DNA from 3 places in the Rossellomorea sp. H136 genome. Region 1 is predicted to be linked to each of the others. Evidence: riboswitches for the same ligand, from Rfam matches in the RefSeq annotation. Region 1 holds a riboswitch; each other region holds the start of a gene.
What was found. A riboswitch is a leader RNA that binds a small molecule or an ion and turns the genes downstream of it on or off. The one in region 1 is predicted to bind cyclic di-GMP.
Positions count from the first base shown of each region.

Region 2: another riboswitch for cyclic di-GMP. It lies ahead of ACYH0O_RS22045 (hypothetical protein); the one in region 1 lies ahead of ACYH0O_RS01090 (EAL domain-containing protein).
Region 3: another riboswitch for cyclic di-GMP. It lies ahead of ACYH0O_RS22525 (histidine kinase N-terminal domain-containing protein); the one in region 1 lies ahead of ACYH0O_RS01090 (EAL domain-containing protein).

Region 1 is NZ_CM166371.1:193,796-199,162, reverse strand. It holds gene ACYH0O_RS01105 (divergent polysaccharide deacetylase family protein) at 1-658, opposite strand, end outside; gene ACYH0O_RS01100 (helix-hairpin-helix domain-containing protein) at 771-1,244, opposite strand; gene ACYH0O_RS01095 (ABC transporter permease subunit) at 1,259-3,238, opposite strand; gene ACYH0O_RS01090 (EAL domain-containing protein) at 3,378-4,088, opposite strand; cyclic di-GMP riboswitch class II at 4,146-4,226, opposite strand; gene ACYH0O_RS01085 (DNA-3-methyladenine glycosylase) at 4,326-4,910, opposite strand; gene ACYH0O_RS01080 (DmpA family aminopeptidase) at 5,034-5,367, opposite strand, start outside.
Region 2 is NZ_CM166371.1:4,367,644-4,373,010, forward strand. It holds gene ACYH0O_RS22015 (redoxin domain-containing protein) at 1-39, opposite strand, end outside; gene ACYH0O_RS22020 (hypothetical protein) at 32-649, opposite strand; gene ACYH0O_RS22025 (class I SAM-dependent methyltransferase) at 682-1,257, opposite strand; gene ACYH0O_RS22030 (hypothetical protein) at 1,900-2,274, opposite strand; gene ACYH0O_RS22035 (type B 50S ribosomal protein L31) at 2,335-2,580, opposite strand; gene rpsN (30S ribosomal protein S14) at 2,608-2,877, opposite strand; gene ACYH0O_RS22045 (hypothetical protein) at 3,074-3,355, opposite strand; cyclic di-GMP riboswitch class I at 3,439-3,530, opposite strand; gene ACYH0O_RS22050 (murein hydrolase activator EnvC family protein) at 3,709-5,049, opposite strand; gene ftsX (permease-like cell division protein FtsX) at 5,089-5,367, opposite strand, start outside.
Region 3 is NZ_CM166371.1:4,475,799-4,481,165, forward strand. It holds gene ACYH0O_RS22510 (hypothetical protein) at 1-724, opposite strand, end outside; gene ACYH0O_RS22515 (type II secretion system protein) at 721-1,161, opposite strand; gene ACYH0O_RS22520 (type IV pilus modification PilV family protein) at 1,173-1,598, opposite strand; gene ACYH0O_RS22525 (histidine kinase N-terminal domain-containing protein) at 1,759-2,880, opposite strand; cyclic di-GMP riboswitch class I at 3,093-3,178, opposite strand; gene ACYH0O_RS22530 (LamG-like jellyroll fold domain-containing protein) at 3,889-5,367, opposite strand, start outside.

The DNA.
Region 1 (5,367 bases):
GACCTATGGCAATGGTGGAAGTGTCACTGTCTAATTCTTTAGACAGAAGCTTGGCTTGCTTTCCGATATGCTGGATGGTATAGACATCATCAAAGAATAATTCGTTTTCAAGATAGGGGACGTCCAATTCTTTTGCAAGCTTTGGAATGACACTCTTCCCCGTTGTTTTACTATCCAAATAAAATAATCCCTTTTCCTTGCATACTGCTAATACGATCCTCATGACCCTCTCATTGGCTGTTGCCCTTGATCCCATATGGTGATTGACTCCTACAGCATAGGGAACCTCTTCGATTGCCTTTTCTACTCTTTTCCGGATTTCGTCATTTGAAAGCGAAGTGGTGATTGCCCCTGGTCCAAGCCAGCTTGCTTTCCCGTACATCGGTTCCATTGGTAGATGGACGATGACCTCATGGCCCAGCCCATGTGCCTTTTCAGCATCTTTCCTTGTTGTTGGCAGAAAGGGCATAACTGCAATCGTCAAGGTGACGGGTAATTTCAGGATTTCTTCTGTTCCCTTCATGTCGTTTCCTAAATCATCAATAACGATTGCGAGTTCATTATGATGAGCTGGAAGGGGCAGGATGTTTCTTGCAGAAGATGAAGCATGAAAAAAGATCGGCAATAGTAAACAGATGAACAGGCTTCTCACTTTCATCACTCCTTTTCCTTTATCATGTCCATTTTGAGGAGTATATACGAAAGAGGTCCGTCCCTGAAGAGAGCGTAAATAAAGGCAGGAAGCTGATTCTCGCTTCCTGCCTTTTGGTTTATGAGGTCCGTCCCTCATCCCAGCCTTTGGTGGGTCGGTCGCTGGGGTAACCGTGGGTTTGGCGGTAGTTTTTTCTTTGGGTGGTGAAGTCCCACCAGTTTTTGGTGGAAGTTGGATTGTTTGCGTGGTGGACGACGCACCTGAGGGAGTCTTCCACGCATGGGTCCATCCAGACGCCGTGCTTCTTTTCTAAGTCTATAATGAGGTCTTCCCCTTTTTCATTCTTTATGTCTTCGTAAGAATGAAAACCAAGATCTTCAACCACATTATGCGCCATATTTGGTCCGATCGACGGAATTCGTTGGAAAATGGACATGCCGACTAAGTACCGGGCTCTAGCCATAGAAATGTTTAGTTTTTCACTTAAAACATCGGGAGACAGTTCGAAGATGTCTCCCAGTCTGATCTTTTCTTTACGAAGTGCCGATCTTTCCTCATCGGTTAGTGGTAATTTAGGACTCTTTCTACTCACTTTCTATCTCCCCTTTATCCCTTCAAGGATTGTTGTCGAACCAAATGGAAGTCTTCCGTCACTGGACGGTAGGTTTTCTTCTTGACCAGCCTATGGTTGGTCTTAATCGGGGTGTTGTTCACCAGGACCCCTACCTTTGTTTGCTGGATTTCCTTCACACCTTGCACAATCAACTGCATGGCAATGATAGCAATCATAAAGGCTGCTAATGGAGCGATGACAATCCAGTACTTTCCTGTCATTAAGGAATCTTTAGTGGAACTGATCAGACCTGACCATTCAAATGTTCCTGATTTCGGAGGGTCGGGAACAAGACCTCCTGTGATGATCGTTCCTCCTAAGAACAGATGAAACAATCCCAGATGGACAAGAATGAGAAGCGTTTGGATAAACTGCTGCCCCCATATAATGAATAATCTTGGTGCCAGATGAGGGAATAGATGCGTCCATAGCAAATGCTTATTGCTTCCCCCTAAGAGCTTGGCCGAAAGAACAAAATCCTGTTTTCCTAATAACTTCAGTTCATTCCCTATTAAAACCGTTGTTAACGGGAGGACAAGAATCGTTAACACGACAGCTTCAAAAACGAGTCTTTCAAAGATGGAGTGATCCCACCCTAAAACGGGCAATCCCCAAAGCACTGGCCTTAATAGAAGATACGCAATGAGACTTAAAGGAAGAAAATGAATGGAATCCACCATACGATCAAGCCAATTTTTCCTGTTTTCTTTTAAGTGAAAATGATAGGCTATTCCAAGATAGAATCCACCTATCACCCTTAAAGAAGCGACAACCAATGCAAATAAGAGGGTATACTTTGCCCCGACGATCAGTTGATCGAGGATGCTATACCCGAAGAAATCCGATCCTAAGATCATCTCTCCAAATGGCTTATGTGGAGGTGCACTGATGATTCGTCCCTCATCGTTCTTCATAAACTGAATTTGTTTAATCGGATCTTCTTTCATCATTGGATACAGGAAGCTGACAGCAATCAAGAGAAAGATGACACTAAACCCGATGGCAAACTTCCCATTATGCATATGCTGCCACCAAAGCCGTCTTATAGTAGAAAGCCAGCTCCATATCTTCCATTCTTTCCACTTCATTTTTTCCTTTTTATATTTGGTGTGGTCGACGCTTCCCTCCCGATTAATCCATAGATATACACCTTGATACACTACAAAAAAAGGCGTGTATATCATAATCAGTGAGATGGCTATGACCATTGGTCTGAAGTCTTGAACGATATAATACGTGATTCCTCTCATATTGAAAATCGTTTCAATGATGAATAAGCTCGACAGCATCCCCCATATGATCAGCTTTCCATGATAAAACAGGCTGGGAGAAATATTTTTCAATATGTGAGCAAAAAGGATCCTCCCTTTCGACATGCCTTTACTTTGGGCAAACTCTATATGTGGCTTTAGCATTTCTTCTTCCGTAATAAAAAGGAGAATACGAAAGAAAGAGATCATGGGAATAATCGATAATGTAATGATTGGTGCAAGGAAGATCTTTTCATCCCCATACTCCGTGAAATTCATCAACTCAAAGCCAAAATATTTAATAACATAGACAATGAGAAGCTGGAGCATAAACGCAAACATTAAGTCAGGCACCGTCTCAAAGAGGTTTAATACTTTCTTTAGAGAAGACGTAACCCACCGGGGCAAAAACACTGTGAAGATGGTAAGGATGAATGCTATTCCCAGACCCAAGCCTAAAGCTCCACCGATAATCTGTAAAGAATACAGATAAGGACCCCAAAGCATGTCCAGAAAATCGACGGTTATCCCTTTATATGAATAGCTCCAATTTTCACCGTCTAAAAAAACAAAAACAAACTTATAAAACTCTTCCAAGAAACCGACAAAGTTGTACAGACCCCTCTCCTTAAATACTTCAGGAGCAATACTCACGGCCAAAATACCAATTAACCCGAGAATATAATAGAACATAAATTTCAGCGGAAATGTGAGAAGCCTCATACCCTGATCCCCTTTTTTCTCTTTTTCCTCAGTTTAATGGAAATGTTAAATATTTTCAATTTTATTTTAATTCGGATAATAATACGTCAGATATCCTCGAAAAAAGGTGACTCCTGTATTTCAGAGTCACCATTCTCATTTAAGCCAATAACCGACTCGGCCTTCCCAGATAAAAGCCTTGCCCTATTGTAATCCCAATGTCCTTTGCCACTTGCATATCCTGTTTGGTTTCAATGCCTTCTAACACAATTAACGTATCCTTACCGTAGAATTGATTGAAAAAGGAAAGGAATCGTTGTTTCTTATCGTCTCGAGCTAGGTTCAAAGCAAAATAGCGATCCATCTTAATGATTTCAGGTTCATATTCAATAGATTTCTTGATGGAGGAAGTGCCTTGCCCGAAGTCATCAATCGCATACCAAACACCATATTGCTTAAGTTCTTTGAGAGACTCTTTTAATATTGGATTCTGCCACAGCTCCTCAGCACTCGACTCATTAATCTCCAGAACGAGACGCCCCAATATGTCAGGATGTTTCTTCATGAGATCATAAAAATAGGTATGAAAGCTTGGGTGAAGAATCGTTGTGATATAAATATTAAGAAATAACTTACAGTTCTTCAGTCCATTCTCTGAAAAACTTTCAAGAGCTTTTGAAATGGATAAGGTATCAAGCTTATACAAGATATTCGCTTTTATCGCAGACTGAAAAACATTTTCGGGATTTTCGTTATACTTGTTTCGTAACAGGCCCTCATATGCATAGAGGGTTTGATGCTTGCCCATTTCATATAAGGGCTGAAAATCATGATAAATATAGTCGTTTTGAAAAATAGTAAAGATGTTCATAGGACCCCTATACTCTCTATAGATTATAAAAAAACCACACAAAAACGTATTCCTACGTTCGTATGTGGTCGGTTGCGCTACTAGCTCCCCTAAATGTAAGCGCCCATCTATCATTTAGGTTCAAAGCTCCCATTCGAATTGTCAGTATATGATTTTTCCTTACAAGAAAAATATACCACAAACATAGTACTTATGGGTTATTTTTTTAATTGATTATTAGAAAATTCCCAAAAATGATCATCTTGATACATAAGGATTGTCCTCTACCCAGAACCTCCACGGATAATCTTTGGCTTCCCCTGTGTTATCGATCCCAATTCGTTTTCCTTCCACAATGTCTTCAGGATGGTATCCCTTTGAAATGATGAGAGGGGGTTCCAGAAAGCTGCCTCCGTAATCCTCCATGGAAATGCCTAACGCTTTTGTCAGTTTTCCCGGGCCATTTGTCCAATTTTTTTTCACATGACCTGATCGTCTTCTTTCCATTAGCTCCAAGCCATCAAGGGGTTCGACCGCTCTAATGAGAATCGCTTCGGGTTTTTCTTTTTCCCCACTCACTACATTGACCAGGCAGTGAGTATGCATAACATATGTATAGATTCTGCCGGCTTCATGAAACATGATTTCCGTCCGCTTCGTCCGTCTATTCCCATAGCTGTGAGCCGCCCGATCCTTTGGCCCTAAATACGCTTCCGTTTCCACAATATAACCTGAAGCTGTTCCCTCCTCCGTCTCTTTCACTAACACACATCCCAACAAAGACTTTGCAAGTTCCAAAGTGGGCTGTTGGAAAAACGAAAGAGGCATAGGGGTATAATTCATGACTGTCACTTCCTTCAACCAAATAATTCACGCATATGTATGGTATACCCCATTTAATGGATGGTTAAATAAATTTCCATTAAAGAAATAATACTAAAGAGGTAACGAATAAAGGTTCAGGTCTTATTTCGTCAGTCCATAAACCAAATCTAAAGGTATCGCTTCCACCTTCCGTCCATTCCTGCCCGTTGTGGTTTCCGCTTTACAGAGAGAGTTCCATATGGCTTCTTCTACGCTATCCACTGCCATTTCAAATAGAGTAGAGATGATCGGTCCGTCTTCTTTAATGAAACCGTAAGGAATTGTATTATCACTGGAAGGCTGATGTGGAATGCGGTGAGCTGTAGAAAACGCAAGTACAACATCACCACTCCCATGGGCTGCATACGAACCCGTTCTTGAAAGCCCGAATGAAGCACGTTTCGCCAGTCGTTTAAGCTGTCTTTCATTTAGAGGT
Region 2 (5,367 bases), 780 kb from region 1:
AAGCGCAACGATGGCCAATGCAAAATTTCGTTTATTCATTCTGTTTCCTCCTTACGTTTAAAAGAAAGATGAGATAAGTCATCATGATCAAATACGTCCAGGCGGTGACGGTCAATTCAAATCCTCCAATGAAGGCACTTAGAAATAACTGGACCAAAGTAAACATAACCAATAACTGTCCTGCCCAGATATCGCCGCCGGGATCACTTGCTTTTTTTATAAAAAAGTCAAGGATTAATAGATTGAGCACAACTTGGATACCAGCTAAAAGATAATGGTGATGAAGCATATGAAGGAAAGCTTCTAAGACAAGAACTGTGACCATCCATGAAATGATGATAGTAGCCGGATAATCTACTTTCTTAACAAATATGTAAGTTAGAGCTGCTATCAGTCCTAACCAGTACCCAATGACTCCTCCATGAAAATAGAGGATTGTAATGGGATGCTCCATAACCGTTTGAAAGTCAACCACTATCACACTCAGCTTCCAAACGAGTAAAAAACTAAAAATACTATTCGAATACCAGTCGCTCGCCTTTCTATTCCAAAAATAGAGGAACAAGAAAGTGAGTATGAACGAAGCGATAATGGCTCCCCAAGAAGCCGGAAATGTGAAGGAGCCTATGGTGTGCCATCGTTCAGTCATAGGCATTCCCCTCCCTTCAGATATTTTCTGGCTTATCTATTATTCTTTCTAACAACAATATAATAAACCGATGGATGCAAGTGACCTACTGTTGTGTGGAATCCGGATGATTGGAGCTGTCGATCGAGTTCCTCGGAAGAAATCCGATGATTTAAAGGCGGTCCCATTTCTGATTCTACCTTTTCCCAATCAAGGATCAGCCAAATTCCATCTTCCTTCAGCATATCGTGTAAATCCTGAAATACTTTGATCAGATCGGGAACTTCGTGCAAGACGAAAGCGGATACGATTTTATCCAAAGTACCTTTGTTAAAGCTGAGGTACTCAAGGGATGAATTCTCGTAAATAATATTGTCTACATTCTCTTCAGTGGCACGGTGTTTCAGGTACTCCAGCATTTCCTGTTGCAGATCTACCGCCTGGACCTTTGTTTCAACCGTTTTGGCAATAGGAAGCGTCAGGTAGCCATTGCCACAGCCTAAATCGGCGACGATATCGTCTTTATTGAGTTTGAGAAGTTCGAGTACTTTGTCCACCGGTACGAGCTCTTGACGTTTTGGATCGAGGAGCTTTGAAGCTTTGTGATGTTCAAATAAATCTCCGGTCATCGGGGTTCCTCCGTTCGGTAAATATACCCTATTGTGTATTAGTATCTTAAATCTTTTAAATACAAGCAAGTTATTTACTCATAGTGTATCCTATAGGAGAATTATTACAGATAGTGCGGGGAAATGTGTGTCGAATTTTTGAATAATAAAGAGTCTGGGACAAAACTAAAAAACCCGATAAAAAGACGAACAATAGAAGTGTAGGTTCTTTATACCGCTAATGATTTCCGTTCCGTGCAAGACTACGCTTTCCGCGGGTAGCCCGTGAGCCTCCTTGGCAAGCCTGCGGGGTCTCACATAAGCTACTTTCCCGCAGGAGTCTTCGTCTTGCACTCCAATCAACCGCTGGAAACAGTTAAAATCAAATGATTAGAAAACAAATAATAAACCCGAACAAATCTGCGCACTAAGAGGCAGGTTTGTTCGGGTTTGATTTAGGATAAAAAACTTTTGTCCCAGCCTCTATATTCCTTAATTAGGGCTTTCGTATAGGGATTTTTTCCATGTTGCTTTTCTTCAAAAAAATTATTTAAAAACCGCTTTATAGAAAGAAATTCACCTGTTCATTTATATCCCGGCATCCTCATTTAGAAACCTCTTCATAACGCAATGATTACGATTTAAACTCTATACTAATACTTCTTATTTAGTATAAGCATGATCCATGGAGAAGAAGAAGTAACTTGAATTTATTGCTTCTGGTCCTTTCATCGACCGTATGGTTTCTGTATAATCAATCCATGTTACATTTTGCAGCTTCTGATCTAATCTCGTATTAATCTCTTGTTCGATATCCCTCATCCGTTTCATCAGCTCTCCAAAGCTCATGTTAAAATGAGAGGCTGCCTGTTGATGAGGAGAATGTTTCACAAGTAAGGCCATAAATTCCTCTGACGTCTCGGATCGGCTCGCCAATTCATCTTCAAGACCGACTACATATTGATAGATGTCCCTTTTTCCCTTAGGCAGGCCTTCAACAATATCCCTTGCGACAATTTCCATTAAATGTTCGTTCATCGTAGTCACCTCGGCATAAGTCTATACCTCAAACTATTCTTTCTGACAGCAATAAATTCACTATTTCATGTTGTATTTTTTCAAGAAGCGTTCTGCACGGCCTCCACGATCTGAGAACTTCTGTCGTCCTGTATAAAAAGGATGCGTGTCTGAACTTACTTCTACTTTTAATAAAGGATACGTTTTCCCGTCTTCCCACTCAATCGTTTCATTGGATGTTTTTGTAGATCCTGTTAAAAAGGAAAAACCGCTGTTCGTGTCCATAAATACCACCTGTTGATACTCAGGATGAATTTCTTTTTTCATTCTTACTCCTCCTTATAGTTTCGTGGATTACCAGCTTGATTTTTTGACTCCGGGTATCTGCCCTTTATGAGCAAACTCCCTAAAAGCGATACGGGACATCTTAAATTTACGGAGATACCCCCTCGGTCTCCCTGTCACTTCACAACGACTATTTATTCGTGTCGGTGAGGAATCCCTCGGCAGCTTTCTTAACGCTTCATAATCACCATTCTCCTTTAACTCCCTGCGCAAATCTGCATATTTCCGAACAAGCTCCTGACGCTTCTTCTCTTTTACTACCTTTGATTTTTTAGCCAATTTGATTCACTCCTTTTTTGTTAATCGTAATGATTACGTTTTATAACGCATATGGTTATTAAACCATACTCTTTTTCTTTTTGCAATGATATTTGCCTACAACCTGCAGGAGAGTACTCCCCGACTTACACACTACTGTTGAAACATAAATAAAACCGAATGCCATTCGAGACCGGCATTCGGTTTTTATGTATTCTTATGCTGCTTTCAATCCCTCTAAAATAAGCATAAAATATTTAACTGTATCTCCGTTTCGACGATTGATTATATCAATATCGGCTAGAATTTTTTTAACCTCTTCAGCACCCAGACTCTGGATAAGCATTTCACTGATTTCTTCTGCTGTATATTCACCAACATAGGTATGCTTTAATGCAGTACGGTTCCTTCTACAAAAACTTCTTAATTGCCTTTTTAATTCAGTCGATTCCAACATCATCATCCTTACTACAGATTCAAATCCTACTATAATGGACATATAGATAAAAAAATCCCACCAGAATGGCAGGCAAAATGATACTAATAAAACGTCCTAATTAGTATTCATTGTAATCCATTATTTTCGGGAACCCGGTGATCATTATTGTATTATAAAAAATGGAAGACCCGTGGTTTTGCGTCCTAATCTTTCAATTAGATTGCCTTTACGAAGGACTATACAAATCATTATTTTAATATTTAGGTAATATAGTTGTCATTATACTAGAAGGAAAAGGATATGAAAACAGTCATGAGAATAATATTCCATTCCATTTCCTTACATATTAATGTAATGCTGGCCAAATAAAGATATCCAATAAAAGAAACCCCGCACATGGCGGGGTTTTCTAATTAAAAGTTAATATATTGACGTGGGTTTACAGCATTTGATTTAGATGCATTCCAAGAACCTGCATGAAGCTCAAAGTGTAAATGCTGTCCGAAAGAATATCCTGTGTTACCCATGTAACCGATTCTGTCACCTTTGTTGACTGCTTGTCCAGTGCTTACTGATGAAGAAGCCATGTGGGCATAAACCGTTGTGAACGTTTGACCATTGATTGAGTGAGTGATGTAAACGACATTTCCATAGCTTGAGCTATAGTGGCTCTTGATGACATATCCATCAGCTGCTGCTGAGATTGGAACACTGCCTCTTGCCGCGATATCCGTACCATAGTGGAAACGTTTCTTACCGTTTAATACATCCCAGCCGAAGTTTGTTGTAATCGTTCCAGAAGCTGGGGCTGTCCATGCACCAGCACTTACTGGAGCACTTGGAGCTGTATCAGCAGGAGAAGAACCGCCGCTGCTGTTTGTTGCTTGTTGTTGTGCTGCTGCACTTTTTGCCGCTTCAGCCTCCGCTTGACGCTTGCGTTCGATTTCACGCTGGCGTGCAAGTTCCGCTAAACGTGCTTGTTCAGCCTGGATTTCACCTTCAAGCTGGTGTTCCATTTTAGAAAGCTCATCAGATTCAGTTTGAAGATCTTTTTTCTCCACTTCCAAAGATGCCTGCTGAGCTTCTAGCTGCTTGAATAAATCCGCTTTTTTAGCTTTTTGACTATCAAGATCTTTTTTCAGAGATTCTAGACTTGCTTTAGTAGACTCTAATTCTGCAAGCTTGCCTTCTACTTCTTCTTGTTTCTTTTCTAATTTAGCCTGATCACGTTTTTGTTCGTCCATGATTTTCTTATCTGCACTAACAATCGTGTTCACTGCTGTTACACGGTTGATGAAGTCACCGAAGCTGTCCGCCCCAAGTAATACATCAAGATAATTTGCAGAGCCGCCTTTTTCCTGGATCGCCCGGGCACGTTCTTTTAATAGTTCGTTACGCTCTTCTATCTTTTGCTTTAGAACTTCAATTTCTTCTTTAAGTTTATTGATTTCTTCAGTTGTTTCGTCAATCTCTTTTGATTTATCGGCAATCTTTGTTTCAGTATCTTTTAATTTTGTACTGATTTCAGCAATCTGTGATTGAATTTCTTGTTGTTTATTGATGTTTTGGTTAATTTGTGATTTTTTCTCATTAATCTTGCCATTGATTTCCTCTTTTTTAGAAGAAATGCCTTCTTGTTGCTTCTGTAATTCCTCCACGGAGGAATGAGCGTTAGCAGTTGTCCCTAACGTTGGTAGACTTCCGATTGTTAATGCTGCTGCAATTGATAATGATATGAAATACTTCTTGTTCAAGCGGCATGCTCCTTTCAGCTTCTATCAACCTATCAAATTTTACACTTTTAAGAATTTACGTACAGACATAAAGCTTCCCCAAGCCCCGATCAAGCAACCCATTAATAGAATCAATCCGTTTACTTGATAGATAAAGGGGGTAAAATCTAATATCTGAATAAAATGGTTTTGTAGTTTTGGTTTAATAAATTCATAAGCATAGTAGTAACTTGTTGTGACAAGAGCGATCGGGATAATAGAACCTAAGATTCCAAGCCATAATCCTTCTAGAATGAATGGCCAGCGTACAAACCAGTTGGTTGCACCCACGAGTTTCAT
Region 3 (5,367 bases), 670 kb from region 1:
CGTAGAGGAGTTTATCATCTAAGTTATTATAGTTTGAAGAGAAGGATCCTGATCCAGCTAAAAATATCTCACTGCAACTATCATAGATGATAGGTGGGTTTTTGCACCTATCCGGTATGCCTTTAGGCTCTTGAATCTGGTTGAAATCCGGTAATTTATTAGCATTGGACGGATCGGATTCGCTACCTTCCCCGTCTGTTGATCCTAAATCTTTAATAGGGATCTTCATTTCAGCGCTGAGCTTTGATGTCTCATCCTCCTCTTCTCCGAGACTTGTAAAAGTAATGATGATGTCGTTGGATTCTGAAGTGATATTCACATCCTGAATGATGTAAGTGGCATCGGGACGATTCTCTATTTTGAGAGTTTGATGTTCATTTTCAAGAGATGATTGGATGGCCTGCTTCATGAGAGAAACTATAATACCAGTATAGTATTCTGATGTATTTTCTACCCGATTGCGTCTATCCGTTTCCAATTTGTGCTGTGTTTGACTCACAATACCCTCCTGATTGGAAAGATAGGCATTTCTTACAGCTAATTGATAATATGAAATGCCCATTTCAGCCAATGCTACTGATTGATAGTTTTTTTCAACTACTCTATTTTGCTTCACACTATTAAAGGACTGTCCCATAAAGGAGAGGGAAATCACCATAAATACCACGATGATCAACAACACGGTTACCAAAGCATAGCCTTTTTCATCTTTCAGATGGGTCATTCGCTTTGATCCTCCTTCAGCCTATAAAATATCGTTTCCATAACAAATTCATTTGCAGCATTATTTTTATCATGGATGGAAATGGTTAGTGGCAAGTCTTCCTTACTTGGGTCTACACGACCTGTAAAGGTTGTTTTAAAACATAGATCAGCATCAGTAATTATTTCTTTAGAGGACTCATTATTTTGATTAATGTAATCGACCACAATATTGCAGTTAGAATTCTTAAGCTCATACTGTTTAGCGGTTTGATGGATTCTTGTCAGTTTCATCGTTAAATAGTTCGATTCTTGTTGCATCGAATTTTGGGTGACAGCTTTATCAGAATAGTCCAGACCTTGAAAAAACACATTCCAAATAACCACGCCGATAATTGATAGAATTGTTAATGTAGCTAAAACTTCAACAAGAGTCAATCCACGTTCATTCTGTAACAAACTATCCCCCCTTACTCACCGATCGTCAAATAACCGTATGTTTCGCTCACGGTGTCATTATTTTCCTGCAATTGAATTTGAATCAAGTGAGCTTTAGACGGAGTCGAATGTAAGTCAGATTCCTTTTTAATTTTGATATGTACATCAAAGTCATTCTTTATAGTACTAAAATAATAATAGCTATCGTCTTCACTCTTATATTCTTCAGGCCGATTGGCTGGTGCCGGTGCTTTTATAAAGTCAATAACCCTTTGAGAAGTCTTCCAATCTACCAATACCTGCTTAGCAAAATTCATTCCCTGAGACTTTTCTTCATTGTGTTTATTCATCATCCCCATTTGAGGGAAAAAATTCGTTATAGACAAAAGGATAATCGATAAGATCGTTATAGACAAAAGCACTTCAAGTAACGTAACCCCTTTTTCATTATGTACCAAGACCTTACCCCCACCCAACCGAAATGATAATATTTTCCTATTCCAATTATATCACTCACACTCTATGAATCACTAAATCAATTGCTATAAAATACTAAAAAAATCGGTGCCAGGCACAAAAACTAAGTTTTTGTGCCTGACTCCGATAATCAATAGTCAATTAAATAACAATATTAGATTCAACGGGAATACCGATCGTAAACGTCGTCCACTCATCGTTCGACTGACAACGAATTTCCCCGCCATGCTTTTCAATCAGCTTTTTACAAATATATAGACCGATTCCCGTTCCGAGGTCTTTTGTCGTGTAAAAAGGTTCGAAAATGGCTTCGATGGTCTCCTCTTTGATCCGCGGGCCATTATTGGAGATTTGAAGATTTGTTTTACCTGCTTCTTCTTCGCATGAAACCGTGATTTGACGTTGTCCCTCAACTTCCTGAAGGGCATCAATGGAGTTCATGATGAGGTTAAGAAAGACCTGTCTAAGCTCATCCCTATTTCCCAACACCTTTATGTCAGCATCGCACTGAAAGTCAATGGATACATCACCATCCAGAAGGCTCGGATACAGAAATTCAATGGTCTCTTCCAGATGTTCTGTAAGGATGATCTCTTCCCTGGTACTCTCAATCAAATCCTTTCTCGACACATGCAGGAATTGGGAGATCCGGTAATTCAATTGCTCCAGCTCATGCTGCATAATATCCAAGTAAGGTAAGTCTGGATAACCGTTTTGCAAGAGCTTGGTAAACCCGATGATCGACGTGAGGGGGTTTCTGAATTCATGGACGAAGCTTGAGCTCATCTGTCCCAGGATCGTCAGCCGCTCTTTATGGGTTTGATCGATATACAACTCCTTTTCCTGAAGCTGCTGTTCTTTAATTTCCGTGTATTTTCTAACGGCTAAGTAGGAAAAACGGTCGAAAAGCGCGTTGATTTCTTCAATGATGGGCTGCAATTCCCGAAGTTCAATTCCTGAATTACTCACCCATTTGATAATAATACTTTTCCCGACATTTACGTTATAGACAAACTCACTTATATTCACGTTAGCGTTTACCCGTTCCAGGGCGGTCTTGTAGGCGAGATAAGTAATTTCCTGTTCACTGAGAGGTGTTTCAATGGCACGCTTTACTAACTGAAACATTTTAACCCCATTGTTCAACACTTCTTCTTTATATAGATCATTATCTGAAATGACGACACTCTTACGCCAATTATGTAAAAATTCGTCTGAATGATTTTCAAGAAATTCTATTAGTATGACAGAAGCACTAGTCATCAAAATGGCAGTCCCTTCATTCCGGTTATTGTCGAAATATTCATTGATATTACTATAACAGAAAATAGGGGATAGGGTGAGAGCCATTTGATAATTTAATACCATGAGGAGCATGGTAAGGGATGAAAAATAAAAGGCATAAATCTGTTAAAATATTAATGAAGGAAAAATTCAGGAAAGTATCTTGATTAACTTGTGTAAATATTTGCGTACACGGTAACTGGCTGGCATTATCTTGTAGACTTAAGCCCCTATAGCTTTGCGTCGCCATTTTTCAATGGGTTTGCCTTTATCGCACGCGTTTTAGAAGTATTTAATATATTAGTTTTAAAAAATACGTTTCCTTGGTTTTTGGAGGACCTTCATAAAGATACTATTTTCTTCTGATTTAAAAATTTTAATCCCCACTATCTTTAATGGTGTCCATATTTCTTTCATATAATATCCAGGCATTCGCCATCCCCCTATTAATCTAAATATTAACAAATATTACTTGTATTTACATTATATAAGAAAAATCAGAATAATCTATATTTTAGGTAAAAATACTTATCGACAACTTTCTCACTTTGGAACTAATCACTTCATACTAATAAGATTTCTTGACTTTCAATTGACTAGATACCCACACCGATGTGCCTATGAAATGGCTTTTTCGTCACTCTTCCATTTCTGCGAAACCAAAAATCCATTCGAAAACCACCCAGTCCTTTTCCAAATTCTTGATCTCGAAAGGAAAGATAGTTTGAAATTCACCGATCATAAATTCTCACATATGGGTATGTATAACGATGTTGTTTTTATTTACTCAAGAAAACGCAGAAAATATACTATATAGTATTAGTTTGTTTACTTTCATATAATCCTTACATCCCTTTCCATAGATGCCCGCTTAAGCCAATCGCTTTGACTCTGACTCTGAGGAGATTACGGAGCATAGATTTGCATTAAAAAAGCATGAAATTATGTATTCATGCTTTTGTATTTATTCAGATCCAAACCCAAATATCACTGGTCAACAAAATCAAAACGCTCTTCAAAATCAAATGGTACTTTGAATTGATCGCGCACCCCCGTTAAATACGCTACATCAAAATACGTTTTCTGCGGCCTCGGCAGTTTATCCACCCATGGGGAATAGGTCTTAAACGAAATCATCTCGTCTGCTTCATCGAATTCTGCAAACCTCATCCATCCATTGCCCCCGTGATAGCTTGACTGGTAGTCGACAAGCATTTGTAAAACGGGATTACCTGCTGCATTTTGTTTCATTCTGTGAATGGAGCCATGGTGATGTCCATTGACTGTCATAAATACCTGGTTAAATGGATGGACCAGTTCATCCCAGGCCAATGTCCCCCTCTCTGTCTCCATGGGAGTGACTCCCTCCATGTCGAGGATTTGATGAGAAAGAAGGATGGTCGGTGTTTTTGGGTGTGCTTTTAGAACCTTCTTCGCCCAAGGAATGTCCTTTTTCATATGTTCCATGTCGAGGGATAGAAATAAGTAATGATAACTTCCCGCTTTAATGATGGAATACGAACTATATCCAGTAGGGGAAGAACCTTTATAATACGATTTGTCCGAAAAACGCCCTGATCCATAATATTTAAGATAAGGATCTCCTTTACCGTAGTCATGATTCCCGGCAATCGTCACGTACGGAGCCTTTCTTTTGTCGAGGAAACCGACGCTTGTAGACGAGTGCACCCATTCCTCCAACGAGTCGCTTTGATCGACCATGTCTCCTAAGAAAGCGGTCATAGCGATGTTTAACCTTTCATATCTCTTTGAAATCCATCTCATTTGCTCTTTGAAAATCTCTGGCTTATATCGCACCGTTTTTTGTGGATCCGGGACAAAAAGAAAGGAATAATTCTTCTTCTTGGTTCGTAAGGATTGATATTGATTGGATCCATTTTTGACGTGGTCACCGGGCTTATGTTGGATAAGCCAGTCTTCTTTTGGAAGAGATCGATTGGCTATGCGGATTTCCTGTAAATTCCCTGCAAACAAAGCATCTGCTTTATTCTCTTTTTCTGATGCCCCGACATACCATCCCTTTCCTTTTACCAAATCAATCCCGGTCATTTCAGCAGTGGAGTGCCGAAAGTCGGCCTCTCCATTTATATAGATGCTAGTATTCTTCCCGTCATTGACGACCGCTACATGATACCAGTCTTCTTCACTATCAAGGGCAAGGGACCAATCTGTCTCGGTGCGTTGAAGATTTATGGGATGACTGGCCCAATGGACTTGTTTATAGTCGGATACAGATAAGTTGGAACGTTGCCCACCCCTTGACATAATGCCCATTCCACCGTGGTCTTTCGGAGAGAACTGTTTCGGCAGTTTGAATATGGCCTCGATCGTATATCCGTTTTTAAAACGATTATGATTCAAAGGGGCATTTTTACCGGTTTGAAAATATTGACCTCCAGCATCACTTTTTTTGTGATTAAATTGTAAGGTCTGAACCTCATCCTT